2 regions of the Microbulbifer salipaludis genome follow, and region 2 is predicted to be linked to the other one. Evidence: predicted binding sites of a transcription regulator. Region 2 holds the regulator's gene; the other holds the start of a gene.
What was found. The regulator sigma-54, encoded in region 2, starts transcription at its own class of promoters, with help from an activator protein. The targets are predictions, from matches to a motif close to TGGCACANNNNTTGCNNT.

Region 1: the regulator sigma-54 is predicted to act here: its motif matches at 4,114-4,131, upstream of glnL (nitrogen regulation protein NR(II)).

What each region holds. Positions count from the first base shown of each region.
Region 1 is NZ_JAEKJR010000001.1:641,243-649,529, forward strand. It holds gene thiI (tRNA uracil 4-sulfurtransferase ThiI) at 1-1,269, opposite strand, end outside; gene glnA (glutamate--ammonia ligase) at 1,630-3,036, shown strand; gene JF535_RS02670 (DUF4124 domain-containing protein) at 3,276-3,938, shown strand; gene glnL (nitrogen regulation protein NR(II)) at 4,177-5,283, shown strand; gene glnG (nitrogen regulation protein NR(I)) at 5,312-6,724, shown strand; gene JF535_RS02685 (zinc ribbon domain-containing protein YjdM) at 6,906-7,241, shown strand; gene JF535_RS02690 (hypothetical protein) at 7,282-8,097, shown strand; gene JF535_RS02695 (bestrophin-like domain) at 8,163-8,287, shown strand, end outside.
Region 2 is NZ_JAEKJR010000002.1:503,334-511,620, forward strand. It holds gene JF535_RS07755 (lipase family alpha/beta hydrolase) at 1-231, shown strand, start outside; gene yjgA (ribosome biogenesis factor YjgA) at 241-771, opposite strand; gene mgtE (magnesium transporter) at 824-2,167, opposite strand; gene JF535_RS07770 (HPr family phosphocarrier protein) at 2,267-2,536, opposite strand; gene rapZ (RNase adapter RapZ) at 2,569-3,429, opposite strand; gene ptsN (PTS IIA-like nitrogen regulatory protein PtsN) at 3,527-3,988, opposite strand; gene hpf (ribosome hibernation-promoting factor, HPF/YfiA family) at 4,043-4,336, opposite strand; gene JF535_RS07790 (RNA polymerase factor sigma-54) at 4,506-5,981, opposite strand; gene lptB (LPS export ABC transporter ATP-binding protein) at 6,215-6,940, opposite strand; gene lptA (lipopolysaccharide transport periplasmic protein LptA) at 7,025-7,570, opposite strand; gene lptC (LPS export ABC transporter periplasmic protein LptC) at 7,557-8,120, opposite strand; gene JF535_RS07810 (HAD-IIIA family hydrolase) at 8,210-8,287, opposite strand, start outside.

The DNA.
Region 1 (8,287 bases), on a different contig from region 2:
GTTCACTTCCTCTTCCGTGGGGTGGCGAATGTCGATGACGGTGGCATCACCCGGTTCGGTCACAATATCCACCGGCGGTGCATCTTCACCCAGATCTTGCATTACTTCATCGATGTTCTGCATCACGCGGTTGCCGATGGCGCGGTCAAGCACCGTGAAATCGAATCGGGTTTCCTCGTGCTCTACCTTCTCCATTTTTGCGCGCGTGGTGGGCTTCACGGAAATTACCCCGCAGTACTCCGGCATGTTCGCGGCAAACTCCTCTGTGCCAATGGCGCGGGCGGTGCGAATGATGTCGGTCTTGTCGGAGGTAATCAGCGGGCGCAGGACCAGCGTATCGGTAACGCTGTCGATGACCGATAGATTTTTCAGGGTCTGGCTGGAAACCTGGGCAATGGCCTCACCGGTCACTACTGCGTCCACGTCCAGTTCCTTGGCGACCACCGAGGCGGCGCGCAGCATCATGCGCTTCAGGGTGACACCCATATAGGAGTCGTCGACCTGCTCGAGTATCTCGGCAACCACTTCGTCAAACGGTACGGTGATGAATTTCACCCGATGGGATGCGCCGTATCTTTCCCACAGGTAAAAGGCGACCTCCTTTACCCCCAGCTCGTGCTGGCGGCCTCCCAGGTTGAAGAACAGGAAGTGGGTGCGGATGCCGCGCTTGATGGTCAGGTAGCTGGCAACCGTGGAATCGAAGCCACCGGACACCAGCGATAGCACCGGGTCCTGGGTGCCCAGCGGGAAGCCCCCCAGGCCCTGGTGCAGCTCCTCGATCACGTTCAGCTTGTCGTGGCGGACTTCCAGTTTCACCGTGACATCGGGGTTTTTCAGTTTTACTCCGATGGCATCGGTGTTCTTGTTCAGCCCACCACCTACATACTGCTCCACATCGAGAGACTGGAAGTCGTGCTTGCCGGTGCGTTTGACGCGCACGCAGAACGTCTTGCCGGCGAGCTGCGGGCCCCAGATGGGCAATGTTTTCTGGTAGATGTCGTCCAGGTCGCCGAGCGGGAACTGCTGTACCCGGGCAAAGTTCGCGATACCGGGAGTGTGCGCCAGTACCTCTTCAATACGCTCGGAAAGGTGGGATACTGCATCCGGCGCAATCACGTCGATTTTTTCCCAGTCCTTGTGCACCTTGATGCGATCATCCAGCTGCCGCATTAGTTTGCGCAGGTTGTCGGCCAGCTGCCGCGACATGCGCTTGCGCACTGGATTGCTTTTGATGGTGATCTCTGGGAAAAATTTGACGACAAAGTGCATGGGAGTGTGCCGGAAACGCGGTTGAATGTGAGGCCAAGGAAGGAGTTATAGCCTTCCCGGCAAAGGTGGCGAATTATAAACTCGCTAAGGGGATTTTGCTTGCAGCACCAATTTGGTGCTCGCGGTGACTTGATGGCCCCAAATCGGTGCATTTCTGTCTTGGGGGGCACCAACATTGTGACTATCGTGGGGGCTCGCTGGTGGTGAATCACCGAAAACCCGTGGTTGTCACCGGATTTCGCGGGCCCGAGGCCGCTTTATGCCTGTTTGCCCCAATTTGGCACACTCCTTGCTTTTACTGTTGCCACAAGACAACGCGAATTGGCGCGATACATAAATTTTCATTCTTGGAGGACTGCAATGTCAGCGAAAACGCTCGGACTGATCAAAGAGAGCGAAGCCAAATGGGTAGACCTGCGCTTCACCGATACCAAAGGTAAGGAACAACACGTTTCTCTTCCGTCCAAGGAAGTTGATGGCGAGTTCTTCGAAGAAGGCAAGATGTTCGACGGTTCCTCTATCGCGGGCTGGAAGGGTATTAACGAATCCGACATGATCCTGATGCCGGACGATGAAACCTCTTTCCTGGACCCCTTCACCGATGAAGCGACCGTAATCATTCGCTGTAACATCGTTGATCCGATCACCGGCCAGGGCTACGAGCGCGACCCGCGTTCCATCGCGCTGCGCGCCGAGGAATACCTGAAGTCCACTGGTTACGGTGACACCGCGCTGTTCGGTCCGGAGCCCGAGTTCTTCGTATTCGACGACATCACCTGGGGTGCCGAAATGGGCGGCGCCTTCTACAAGATCAACTCTGAAGAAGCGGCCTGGTCTTCCGGTGCCTCTTTCACTGACGGCAACATGGGCCACCGCCCGGGCGTGAAAGGCGGTTACTTCCCGGTTCCGCCGGTTGACTCCCTGCACGACATCCGTGCTGCCATGTGTTCCGCCATGGAAGCCATGGGCCTGGAAATCGAAGTACATCACCACGAAGTGGGTACTGCGGGCCAGTGTGAAATCGGCGTTGGCGCCAACACCCTGACCAAGAAAGCGGACGAAGTACAGATCCTGAAGTACGCGGTACACAACGTAGCCCACGCTTACGGCAAAACCGCTACCTTCATGCCCAAGCCGCTGGTGGGTGACAACGGTTCCGGTATGCACGTGCACCAGTCCTTCAGCAAGGACGGCGTGAACCAGTTCGCCGGTGACGCCTATGCTGGCCTGTCTGAAACTGCCCTGTTCTACATCGGCGGTATCATCAAGCACGCGCGCGCCCTGAACGCGATCTGTAACTCTTCCACCAACTCCTACAAGCGTCTGGTTCCGGGCTTCGAAGCGCCGGTTATCCTGGCCTACTCTGCGCGCAACCGCTCTGCGTCTATCCGCATTCCGTTCGTGCCGAGCCCGAAAGGCAAGCGCATCGAGACTCGCTTCCCGGATCCGACCGCCAACCCGTACCTGGCCTTCGCAGCCCTGCTGATGGCTGGCCTCGACGGCGTGAAGAACAAGATCCACCCGGGCGACGCAGCCGACAAGGACCTGTACGACCTGCCGGCGGAAGAGCTGGCCGAGTACCCGACCGTGGCTTCCAGCCTGGAGCAGGCCCTGGACGCACTGGATCAGGACCGCGCCTTCCTGACCGAAGGTGGCGTATTCACCGACGACGCTATCGATGCGTTCATCGAGCTGAAGCGCGAAGAAGTACAGCGTGTGAACATGACCACTCACCCGGTTGAGTTCGAACTGTACTATTCAGTATAAAGATCAGTATAAAGACGCCGCAGGCGCCTCCTTTTAAAACCCTATTTGGGGTTAAAACGGAGTATCATCGGAGCGCCGCCGCCGGCCCATGCATCTGCAAGGTCTGGTGAGAACGGTGCAAAGATGACGAGAAAGCCCACACCTTGCGGTGTGGGCTTTTTTTATGCCGGTAGCGCAGACCGGAGTACACTAGCCTTTATCAAGCAACCTCTAACAGAATGCGAGAGGCAGGAAAGCCCATGAACAGGTGGATTGCAGTGCTGGCGTTTATTCTCGCCGTCCCCGCTTTGGCGCAGCAGGAGTCGACTGCCGCGGACAACAAGTCAGGTAGCGGCTCTGGCAGTGTGTACAAGATTGTCGGCCCGGATGGGCGTATCACCTTCAGTGACAGCCCGCCTCCGGACGGCAAGGCCGAAAAGGTGGAAATCGGGCCGATTAACGTGCAGCCCATTGCGCCCCGGCAGCCGCTGCGGACGCGCAAGCTGTCTCCCCGCGACCGTGAGGACAACCGCGCTGGGGATGATACGGGCCCGGTGAACTTCTCCATCGTGAGCCCGGTCAATGGGGCCACCATACCGCCAGGCCAGCGGTTTATTGTGTTGCAGGTGGCGCTGGACCCGGTACCCAGAGATGGCTACGAGTTTTTTGTAGTGGTTGACGGCCAGCGCTGGTCGGGCAGCTCCTCCGGCACCAGCCTGGATATTTCCGCGCTGGAGCGCGGTGCACATACGATACAGGCGGTACTGCTGGGTTCCCGGGGACAGCCACTGGCCCGCTCCCAGGCGATCGAGGTGTACGTGAAGCGTCCCGGCGGTCAGGTTCCGGATTTCCCCGCGGGTCAGGCGCCGGCGATGCCCAAGGCCCAGCAAGCACCGGGTTTCACGCCCAAGCCGAAACGTTAGTCCGGTTACGCGGGCCACGATAAGGCGTGGCCCCTCCCTTCCTTCTCCGCCAGCCCCATTCTGGGCTCCAGGCAGCACAAATTTTGATCTGCGCACAATTTTGGTGCATTCTCTGTGCTGAAACACCGCGCCCCGAATTCTAAGCCCCGAAAGAGTCCGGTTTTTTGCGCCATTTTGGTTTGCTTTTTGCACTGCCATTAGGCGACCCGAAGAAATGAACGAAGTCGGATCCCCCCGAATGCTCAATGATCGTCAGTTACGCCTGCTTTTTGACAACCTGACCTCGGCCGTTCTGGTGCTGGATGAGCATCTGTCCCTGCGCTACCTGAACTCGGCGGCCGAAGACCTGGTGGCAGCGTCCAGCACGCGCTCCATCGGCCTGCCCCTGGAAGACGTCGTCCGTGAGTCCCGCTCTGCCCAGCAGGCGTTGCGTTCGGCGCTGGAAAACGGGGAAAAGTACACCGTACGGCGTGCGTTATGGCTGCTGCACAACCTGGAAGAGTGCACGGTGGATTACTCGGTGACACCGCTCACCGAGCTGGGCCTGTTATTGCTGGAGGTCCAGTCCATGGATCGCCTGCTGCGCATCGCACGCGAGGATGCGCTGATCTCTGCCCAGGAGACCACCCGTAACCTGGTGCGGGGCATGGCCCACGAAGTAAAAAATCCCCTGGGCGGAATACGCGGTGCGGCACAGTTGCTGCAAAGGGAATTGAAAGAGCTGGAGCAGTCCGGTGGCGAAGATCTGGCGGAATACACCCAGATCATCATCGAAGAGGCCGATCGCCTGCGCAACCTGGTGGATCGCATGCTGGGTCCGCGTAAGCCGGTGCGACTGCAGTCGGTGAACGTGCACACGATTACCGAGCGGGTGGCACAGTTAATCGAGGCGGAGTGCGATGGGGCGCTGGAGATCAAACGCGATTACGACCCGTCGATCCCGGATATCCCCGCCGACAGCGAGCAGCTGATACAGGCGGTATTGAATATCGCCCGCAATGCCATGCAGGCCATCGCTGAGAATGTGGGTCTCGAAGACGGAGACCTGACCATCCGCACCCGGGTACAGCGTCAATTTACCATCGGCCGCCGACACTGCCCGCTGGTCTGCCGCATCGATGTTGTGGACAACGGCCCGGGTATTCCGGAAGACATTCGCGAGCGAATTTTTTACCCGATGATTTCCGGCCGCGCTGAAGGCTCGGGTTTGGGGCTGTCGATATCGCAGCACATCATCAATCAGCACCGCGGGCTGATCAAATGCGAGAGCCGGCCCGGAGAGACAGAATTTCAGATATACCTGCCGCTGGCCAATGACGGCTCAGCGGCAGAGAAAAATTATTAGAACGTAATAACAGAACCGGAAAAAGATTATGAATAATCGCGTATGGATCATTGATGACGACCGCTCCATCCGCTGGGTGCTGGAGCGCGCCCTTTCCCGGGCGGGGATCGATACCACCTGCTACGAAAACGGGGATCGTGCCCTGGATGACTTTTACAGCGAGTCACCGGATGTGGTGATCAGTGATATCCGCATGCCCGGCTCCGATGGTTTTAAACTGCTGCAACGCTTTCAGGCAGAGCGTCCGTCCCTGCCCATCATCATCATGACGGCCCACTCGGACCTCGACAGTGCGGTCGCAGCCTATCAGGGTGGCGCCTTCGAGTACCTGCCCAAACCTTTTGATGTGGATGAGGCCGTGGCCGTTACCCGCCGCGCCCTGGCCCACGCCAATGAGCAGCAGCCCGAAGAGCCGGTAATCGTCGAAAACGGTACCGCCAACAAGGAAATCATCGGTGAGGCGCCGGCGATGCAGGAGGTGTTCCGCGCGATCGGGCGCCTCTCCCACTCCAATATCACCGTGCTGATCAACGGTGAATCCGGTACCGGTAAGGAGCTGGTGGCAGCCGCCCTGCACAATCACAGTCCGCGCAAGAACCAGCCGTTTATTGCGCTCAACATGGCGGCGATTCCCAAGGATTTGATGGAATCCGAACTGTTTGGCCATGAGAAGGGCGCCTTTACCGGCGCCAGCGCGCAGCGCGCCGGGCGCTTCGAGCAGGCCAACGGCGGCACCCTGTTCCTCGATGAAATTGGGGATATGCCCGCAGAAACCCAGACCCGACTGCTGCGGGTGCTGGCGGACGGCGAGTTTTACCGGGTCGGCGGTCACACGCCGGTCAAGGTGGATGTGCGCATTATTGCCGCCACCCACCAGGATCTCGAGCGCCTGGTGGAAGAGCACAAATTCCGCGAAGACCTTTTCCACCGCCTGAACGTCATCCGCATCCATATTCCCCGGCTTGCGGATCGTCGCGAAGACATTCCGCGCCTGGTGCGCCACTTCTTTAACAGTGCCGCCAAGGATCTCGGCGTTGAGCCCAAAATTTTGCTCAAGGAAACCGAGGAGTACCTGTCGGGTCTCGACTGGCCTGGCAACGTGCGCCAGCTGGAAAATACCTGTCGCTGGATTACGGTGATGGCCTCCGGCCGTGAGGTGCTGGTGGACGACCTGCCACCGGAGCTGCATCAGCAGGGCGCCGCGAGCGAGGTCCCACAGGACTGGCAGAAGGCGCTGCGGCTGTGGGCGGATCAGGCGCTGGCCACCGGTCAACGGGAAATCCTTAGCGAAGCAGTGCCGGCGTTTGAGCGAGCCCTGATCGCGATTGCACTCAAGCACACGGCGGGTCGCAAGCGCGATGCCGCGGAACTGCTTGGCTGGGGGCGCAACACCCTGACCCGCAAGCTGAAAGAGCTGGGCATGAACGGCGCCGACGATTGAGTGCTGACTGATGTCGACGACCAAAATGGGCACCTGCGGGTGCCCATTTTCGTTATAGTACGCGCAATTTTTGACTCTGATCAGCTGGCGCCAACTTCAACTCTGCTTTACTGCCTGTATTCCCGGTAAAACGATGATCGGCAACAGCCAACCGTAACAATCATTATCAGTGACAGCGACCATGAGTGATCTCCCCAATTGCCCCAAGTGCCAATCCACCTATACCTATGAAGATCGCGATCTTTTCGTCTGCCCGGAGTGTGGCAATGAATGGGCTGCGGGAGAAACTGCGGAAGAGGAAGGGTTGAAGATTAACGATGCCAATGGCAATCCACTCACCGATGGCGATACGGTAACGGTGATCAAGGACCTGAAGGTGAAAGGCTCTTCGCTGGTGGTAAAGGTGGGCACCAAGGTGAAGAATATCCGGCTGGTGGACGGCGACCATGATATCGACTGCAAAATTGACGGTATCGGGCCGATGAAACTGAAGTCGGAGTTCGTCAAGAAAGCCTGAGGCGCAGATCGGCCATTCAATTTGACACGGGATTTCAAGGATGAAAGACGTGGCACTGATCACCCTGCACGGTATGGGCAAGGTGGATTGGGAATACCATCGCGAACTGGAGTACGGTCTAAAACGGGATCTTGGGTCCGCGTGGGATCGGGTCTCGTTCAAGGTGGTGCATTACGCCTATTTTCTGCAGCAGCCCCAGGACCTGCTGTGGGAGAGAATGCTGCGGGACACCGACAATGAACTCGATGCGACCCGTTTGCGCAAATTCCTGCTGTTCGGATTTGGTGACGCCGCCGCCCTCGAGTACAGCGCCCGACAGCCCGGCCCGAACACCAAGTATCTGCAGGTACAGCGAGAGATCCAGGCGGTGTTACGTCAGGCCTACCTGGAGCTGGGCCGCGATCACCGCAAGCCGGTGGTGATTATTGCCCAGTCCCTCGGCTGCCAGGTGATCTCCAGCTACCTGTGGGATGCGGGTACCGGAAAATACAGCTTCGAAAATATGGCTGGTATCGGTGCCGATGAGCGGGAGTTCCTCAGGTTGCGTTCGCTGCGTAACCTGGTCACCACCGGTTGTAATATTCCCATTTTCACTTCTGGGCTCGACCGCCCCACCTGTTTCGACCGCCCCAACCCCCAGTTCCAGTGGGATAATTATTACGATGAGGATGATGTGCTGGGGTGGCCGGTCAATCAGCTGGGCGACACCTACCACTTTGTGAAGGACCACCCGATCAACACGGGTAACCTGCTCACGTCATGGAACCCGCTCAGCCACACTGGATATTGGGGCGATCGGGATCTCCTGCGTCCCCTCGCGGATGTCTTGCGCCAGCGGATCAATATGCCGACCTGAGGGACCTAATCCTGTTGAGTAGCGCCAAAACTGAGCCAGACTGATGGATAGGTTTGGAGGTTGTGATGTTTGCCGACAATTTCTTTCACACGGTTCCGCTGGCGGCAATTTACGTATTTACCGTACTGTTTGTGCTGGCCGCGCTGGCAGCCGGACTGTGGCTGGGCAGCCGCTATATGCGGGTGCGGGG
Region 2 (8,287 bases):
TTTCTCAGTAGCCTGAACCGGGATGCCGCAGTGTTGGAAGGCGCCGCGCCCGTATCCATCTGGACACCGTACGACGCCACCATTGTGCCCCGCACCAGCTCGCGCCTGCCGATCGGCAATACCTATCAGGTCCCGGTCAGCCTTCACCGCTGGGTGCCCCAGAACCCGAAGGTGATCGACATTGTCCGCACCGAACTCGCCGGCGCACTGGAGGACCCTGACGGGCGCTGACTCGACGGATCAGCTTTCCTGCATGAAGAAGTCCCGCAGATAGCGAAACAGTTTGCGCTGGTTGGTCGGTGCTTTCTTGTTCGCGATTTCTTTGTTGGCCTCGCGAATCAGGGCGCGCACCTGCTGGTGATCAGCGCCGGGATGGGCGTCGAAAAACGCACTTTGCGCCTCTTTCCCCTGTTCCAGCAACCGTTCCCGCCATTCTTCCGCCATACGGTCAAAACGCAGGTGCAGGTGGTCCTGTTCCCGGTGCTTCTCCAGTACCGCCTGGATCGCCTCGACATCGGCCTTGCGCATGAGTTTGCCGATGTACTGCAACTGGCGGCGGCGCGCTTCCCGGGACTTGATCCGGTGCATGGTGTCGATAGCCTCGCTCAGCACCGCATCCATGGGGACCTCGGCCAGCTTCGCCGGGTTCAGCTCGGTCAGCTGCTTGCCGAGTGCCTGCAGCTCGTGCATTTCCTGCTTGACCTGGGTTTTGCTTTTGAAATTCTCGTCCTCAAATTCGTCAAAAGCGCCGGGATCATCTGAATTGTGCATGGTATATCTCTGAAACAGTACTGGGGTAAACGGAACCTGAATAGGCTGCGCGTCAAATAAAAAACCAGGTCGCGAGGCCGAGGAAAGACATAAAGCCCACCACATCGGTGACCGTGGTCAGGGCCACGCCGCCGGCCAGGGCGGGGTCGATGCGCAGGGCACGCAGGGCCACCGGTAGGATAGTACCGGCGAAGGCCGCGGTGACCAGGTTGATGACCATGGCCGCTATGATAATCAGGGCAATGCGGGTATCGCCAAACCAGAGCGCGGCGATACCGCCCATCACCGCAGCCCAGAGAATCGCATTCAGCGCGCCACTGGCCAGCTCACGGGACAGGAGCCAGCTCAGGTTACTGCGCCCGACCTGGCCCAGGGCCATGCCGCGAATGATGACCGTGAGGGTCTGGCTGCCGGCGACACCGCCCATACTGGCGACAATCGGCATCAGTACGGCGAGGGCCACCACCTTGTCGATGGTGTCCTGAAACAGGTTGATGACCCAGGAAGCGAGCAGGGCGGTGAGCAGGTTGATGCCGAGCCAGATCGCGCGACGGGGCGCGGTGCGCTTTACCGGTGCGAAGGTGTCCTCTTCCTCGTCGAGGCCCGCCAGGCTCATCAGCGAGTGGTCGGCGTCTTCCCGGATCACGTCGACCACGTCGTCGATGGTGATCCGCCCCAGCAGGCGATTTTCCTCGTCCACCACCGGCGCGGTAATCCAGTCGTATTTGGTAAACAGGCGAGCCACTTCGTCGTCCGGCATATCGGCGGGAATGGGGTCCACGTCGGTGATCATGATTTCACGTACGGTGACGGAGGGATCTGTGGTCAGTAGTTTGGTCAGTGGCAGCAGGCCGATAAAGCGGTCTTTGCGGTTGACCACAAACAGGTTGTCGGTGGATTCGGGCAGCTGCTCGTGGCGGCGCAGGTAGCGCAGCACCACATCGAGGTGCAGGTTGGGGCGCACGGAGACAATTTCCGTGTCCATCAGGCCGCCGGCGGTCTCCTCGTCGTAAGCGAGGACGTCTTCCACCCGCTGGCGGTCGTGCTCGCTCATGGCAGACAGTACTTCCGCCATCACCCGCTCGGGCAATTGCTGGAGGATGTCTGCCACATCGTCCGCATTCAGCCCTTCCATCACGGCCACCATCTCCTCGGTGTCCATGGTGGAGAGAATCTGGCCCTGTACCTCGTCCGGCAGTTCCTGCAGTACCTCGCCCTCGACCTTGCGGTCGATCAGTTTCCACAGTACCTGGCGGATGCGCGGCGGCGAGCTCTCGAGCAGCTGGGCGATGCTTTGCGGGGAGAGTGAGGACAGCATGCGCTGCACTTCCCGCCCGGTGCCACTGTCCAGCGCCGCATACAGCGCACCGAGCTGGTTCTGAGCGCGGAATGAGATGTCGGCGTTGGAGGGCTTGGGCACGTAAACACCTGCTTGTTGGGGGGTACTGCGAGGGCCGGCATTATAAGGGTAGAAAGGGGGGCGGCAGGCGCCTTTTTATTCGCCCTCACCAAAGCGGTCGTTAATCAGCAGGCAGATGGCCTCGTGCGCAGCATCTTCATCGCGGCCGCAGATTTCCAGTTCCAGCTCCACGCCTTTGCCCGCGGCAAGCAGCATGAGTGCCATCACGCTTTTGCCGTCGACGGCCTTGCCCTGGCAGTGCACTTTCACTTCAGAGGAAAAGCGCGCGCTGGTCTGGGCAAACTTGCTCGCGGCGCGCGCGTGTAGCCCCAGTTTATTGATAATGGTGATGCGGCTTTTTTGCATGGTGGGTATCTATCGTATGCTCCGGCCCGGGCTCATTTTTGCTGTTCGCGGTGTCGAACCTGGATATTCTCGAAAATCCCGGCAAAGGCTTTGGCCAGCTGCTCCACCATGTACACCGAGCGGTGGCGGCCGCCAGTGCAACCGATCGATACCGAGGTATAGCTGCGGTTGCTCTGCTGATAACTGGGTAGCCAGCGTTCCAGGAACTGGGTGATGTCTCGCTGCATATCCCTGGTCTCCTGGTGAGACTGCAGGAATTCGGCCACTTCCGGGTCCATGCCGGTTTTGTTGCGCAGTTCCGGTATCCAGTAGGGGTTGGGCAGACAGCGCAGGTCAAACACCAGGTCCGCATCAACGGGCACACCGTGCTTGAAGCCAAAGGACTGGAACAGGATGGCCATGCCGGGTGAATCTTTGCCCACCACCCGGGATTTCATCTGGTCGCGCAGCTGATGCAGGGTGAGGCTACTGGTATCGATGACCAGGTCGGCCATGGATGCGAGCGGTGCCAGCAACTCCTTTTCACGATTCAGTGCTTCGAGCAGGTGGGTGTGGCTGTCACTCAGGGGGTGTTTGCGGCGGGTTTCACTGAAGCGCTGCACCAGTACCGGCGAGCGCGCATCCAGATAGATGACGTCGCAATCGATACCGCTGTCGCGCAGGTCGTTGATGACTTTGGGGGCCTGGCGCACGTCGTGCCACAGGTTGCGGGCGTCGATACCGAGCGCCAGCTGGGTGTTTTCCTGCGAGGGTTGCTCGGTTACCCGGCGGATCAGTTCGGGCAGCAGGCTGGCCGGGAGGTTGTCGATGCAATTGAAGCCAACATCTTCCAGCAGTTGCAGCGCGGAGCTCTTTCCGGAGCCCGAGCGGCCGCTGATTATGACCAGTCGCATAGAACACGCACTCCTTGCTGAATCCGGCACGGCATGTGGCCGGAATGGCTAACTTGAGCGGCTCCGGCAACGGGCTGTCACCGGTAGTCGCGGCCTATTATGCCGCGGCGGCGCTATTGATGGCCAGTGCGTAAAGTTCATCGCTGGTGGTGGCCGCACGCAGTTTTTCCCGCACACGGCTATCGCTGAACAGGGCTGCAATTTCGGCGAGGGTGTCCAGGTGCTCCTGGTCCGAGTCTTCGGGCACCAGCAGGGCAAACAGCAAATCCACCGGCTGGCGGTCGATGGCATCGAAGTCCACCGCCGGGGATGTGGTACACAGTACGCCGATCGGGCCAGCACAGCCGGGCAGGCGGCAGTGAGGGATAGCAACGCCTTCGCCGATGCCGGTAGAGCCAAGGCGCTCCCGGGCAACCAGCTGGTTGAAGATCGTGTCGGAATCCAGATCGGGATATTGCTCGGAAATCGCCTGGGCGATGTTGAGTAACAGCTTTTTTTTGCTGCTCCCCGCCAGATGGCAAAGGCTCAGGCGGGGAGAGAGTAATGCTTCCAATGTCATAACGTACTGATGATCTAGCGGTGCAGGCCAGCCGGTAACCTGGTTATGTTACGACTAGCGGTGACTGCGTAACTTCTCTTTGTGTTTCAGCAGTTGCCGGTCGAGTTTGTCAGTCAGCGAATCGATCGCTGCGTACATGTCCTCAGACTCCGAATCGGCAAAAATATCCTTGTTGCCGCTCACGTGAACCCGTGCTTCGGCTTTCTGGATCAGTTTGTCGACGGAAAGAATGACCTGTGTATTGGTAATCAGGTCATTGTGGCGGGAGAGCTTGTCCAGTTTGGTCTGGCAGTAATCGCGAATGGCCGGAGTAACGTCTACATGGTGGCCACTGATATTGATCTGCATGGATTTCTCCTCATCGGGTGCAACACAAATCTGGCTGGACCCCCGCACAGGGCGGCAACCCTACTAGGAAGTGCGCCAGAATGGAAGGATACACTCAATGTATAGCCATTGGTTGTACAGAAAGCGCACACACGAAGGCGAAGAGTGCTTCCATATGTGACTGCCCTCGCTAAACCAGTCGTTTTCTCTCGCTGGACGAGGGAATGCCCATGGATTCACGGTACTTGGCCACTGTACGTCGCGCGACCTTGATGCCCTGGGAGTCCAGCTCCTGAGTGATTTTGTTGTCCGACAGCGGCTTGCGCGGCTGTTCGGCATCAATAAGCTTGCGGATCAGGGCGCGGATGGCGGTGGACGAGGCATCCTCCCCGGAGTCGGTGCTCACATGGCTGGAGAAGAAGTATTTCAGCTCGAAGACACCGCGGGGCGTGAGCATGTACTTCTGCGTGGTCACCCGGGAAATGGTCGACTCGTGCATGCCGATGGTCTCGGCAATGTTCGCCAGTACCATGGGTTTCATGCCTTCTGGCCCCAGTTCAAAAAAGCCCTGCTGCTTTTCCACGATGCAGCTGGCCACCTTGAGCAGTGTCTCGTGGCGGCTTTGCAGGCTTTTCAGGAACCAGCGCGCTTCCTGGAGGTTGTCGCGCAGATAGTTGTTGTCACTGGAGTTATCGGCGCGCTTGATCAGTGAGGCATAGGCGTCATTGATGCGCAGCTTGGGCGTGGTCTCGGGGTTGAGCTCGACGACCCAGCGGTTGTGCTTGCGGCTGACGATCACATCGGGCACCACATACTGGGGCTCTTCACCGCCGAAGGCTTCGCCCGGGTAGGGGGTGAGAGTCTGGATCAGTCGCATGACCTCGCCGAGCTGTGACTCGTTGAGCCGCGTGCGGCGGGTCAGTTGGCGGAAGTCCCGCTTGCCCAGCAGGTCGAGGTGCTGGCTCACCACCAGCAGGGCCTCGGTCATCCATGGGGTCTGTTCCGGCAGCTGGCGCAGTTGCAGCAGCAGGCTCTCGCGCAGGTCGCGGGCACCACAGCCGGCGGGCTCCAGCTGTTGGATGGTCTTCAGTACGGTCAGTACTTCGTCGGCTTCCACCTCGAAGGTGGCGGCCACCTCGTTTAGGTCCGCGTCGAGGAAGCCGTTGGGGGCGATGGCGTCGATCAGGGTTTCGCCGATGAGCTTGTCGATATCCGTCAGCGGGGTCAGGTTCAGTTGCCACAGCAGGTGGTCCTGCAGGCTTTCGGAGGCCGCGTTGCGCTGTTCCAGCGCGTATTCATCGCCATCGCCGCCGGTATAGCTGCCGCCGGTGTAGATATCGTCCCAGCGGGTGTCGACTGGCAGGTCGTCCGGGATTTCGCTGTTCCAGTCACCATCGGCCGTAGACTCGCCCTGCGTCTCGCGGGCAGCTTCCTGCGCGCGGGTCTCCGGCTCTTTGGTTTCGGATTGCGCAGGGGTGTTCTGGTCCTGATGGGGCTCGCCGGTGTGTTCTTCGAAGTCGGATTCCAGCAGGGGGTTGCTGTCGAGGGCCGACTGGATTTCTTGTTGCAGATCCAGCGTCGACAATTGCAGCAGACGGATCGCCTGCTGCAACTGCGGTGTCATCGTCAGCTGTGTGCCGAGTTTTAACTGGAGTGACTGCTTCATATGGGGGTTTGCCGGCAGAAAATTCTGGCATTGGCCCGCCGCAGCAGATTTGATGCTTGATGCGGCGGCGTAAAGCTCATTTCCTGCAGACTACCTTGCGGCAAATCGGAACACAAGAGGCAGCTTAAGCAATAAGCATGCCGAAAAATTTTGTGGATCCGGTCACAAGGTTTCTGTGTGTAATGGCGGCCTACAGAATGGGGTATCGTGAAGATGAACCCCTAAAAAACCGCTCAAATGGTGAATTCGTGTCCCAGATAGACATCTTTCACCTGTTTGTTTTCTGCTACGTCTCTGGGGTCGCCGGAGGCGATGATGTGCCCCTCGCTGACGATAAATGCGGTCTCGCAGATATCCAGGGTTTCGCGCACATTGTGGTCGGTAATCAGTACGCCGATACCGCGGTCCCGCAGATGGCGGATAATTTGCTTGATATCGTTGACCGAAATGGGGTCGACACCGGCAAAGGGCTCATCCAGCAGGACAAAGGCGGGGTTGGTCGCCAGGGCCCGCGCAATTTCAACGCGACGGCGCTCGCCGCCGGACAGCGCCATCCCCAGACTGTCGCGGATGTGGGTGATGTGGAATTCCTCCAGCAGGGCCTCAAGTTGCGCCATACGCTGGCTACGGTTGAGGTCCTTGCGGGTTTCGAGAATGGCGAGAATGTTGTCCGCCACGGTCAGGCGGCGGAATACCGATGCTTCCTGAGGCAGGTAGCCAATGCCCTTGCGGGCGCGGCCGTGCATGGAAAGACCGGTGATATCTTCGTCGTCGATCATGACCTGGCCGGCATCCGCCTGGACCAGGCCGGCGATCATGTAGAAACACGTGGTTTTGCCGGCACCATTAGGGCCCAGCAGGCCCACCACCTGTCCGCTGGATACGCTCACGGACACATCCTGAACGACTTTGCGTTTTTTGTACTGCTTGGCGAGATGTAACGCTTTGAGCGTCGGCATGGCGAATTCCGCTATCTAGTGCAGTGGCAATGGCCACATCTGTCTGGTGAGTTCTGCAGGCGCTGGCCCCATGGGGCGGATGGCCTACTGGCCGTCTTCGACCGGTTTGGGGGCGGGCTGCGCTTCGGGCTTCCAGATCATTTCCACGCGCTTCTTCTCCGATTGGCCCTGGGCCTGCATCTGCTCGCTATTGAGGTCGTAATCGATGCGCTCGGCGGAGAGGGTGTTGCCGTCCCGGTCGACGAAGGCTTCACCGGTCAGCTGCAGGGCATCGGTGCTCACCAGAAATTCAATCCGCCGGGCGCGCGCCTTGACCGGGCTGGTGCTTTCTTCCACCTGCTGCTGGAAGTGAGCGGGGGTGCCGATGGCGACCACCTTGCGGATTTCGCCGCTGGCATTGCCGTGTACCTCAACCCGGTCTGCGCGGATCTGCAGGGAGCCCTGGGTAATGACCACATTGCCGCTATAGACCGAGAGGTTTTTGCTGCGGTTGGCCTCCAGGTTGTCGGCGGATACTTTCACCGGCTGCTGGCGATCATTGGGTAGAGCCTGCGCCTGCAGGCTGGCCAGCGCGACCACCGCCGCCAACGTGGTTGCGAGCAGTGTGCGGGCGGCATTAGCGGACTTCATAGCGGCTTTCCACATCGGACAGAATTTCCACCTTGTCTTGTTTTAGATCGGCGCGCAGGCCCTTGCCGGTTGTGAGGTTGGGGCCGTCGGTAATGGTAACAACTTTGTCAGTCTCGGCGAATTCTTCGCGAGGCCTGATTTCGATTTTCGGTGTCCGCAGGGTAATACCTGGCCCCGGCAGCTCCTTGATGGAGACATCCCCCTTCAGTACGACCCTTTGCCCATTGTTGTAGGCGACACCAGAGCGCGATTCCGTGCGCCAGCGGGAGTCTTCGCCCTGGTAGAACATCATGCGTGGCTCGGTGAGGTCGGCCCGATCCCGCCGCGCAAACTGGAAGAAGGTGACGCGCTCGGCGTCGACTTCATAGGCGAGATTGCCGTTCACATCGTAGTGACGCGTGCGGGCACCCCGGATGATGAGATCCGCGGCCCTGTTGTGTTCCTGCTGGGTGGGGCGCTTGCCCATTAGCTGATCTGGCGGGCTCTCGGTAAACCAGAGTCCCAGGGTAATCAGCATCACCACAATCACCAGTGGTAGCCAGGTGCGCATGTATCGAGTGTTTCCTGTTAGCCTGCCGGCCCGCGCAACGCGGTCTGACAGTTAGTCTGTGTGGGTGCGGTCAGGTTCCGGCCTGGCGATTATTTTTCTACGTGTGTCAGGTAAGGTGCGAGTGCGGCGTCAAAGGTGCCCTGTGCCTGCATGATGCGGTCGCAGAC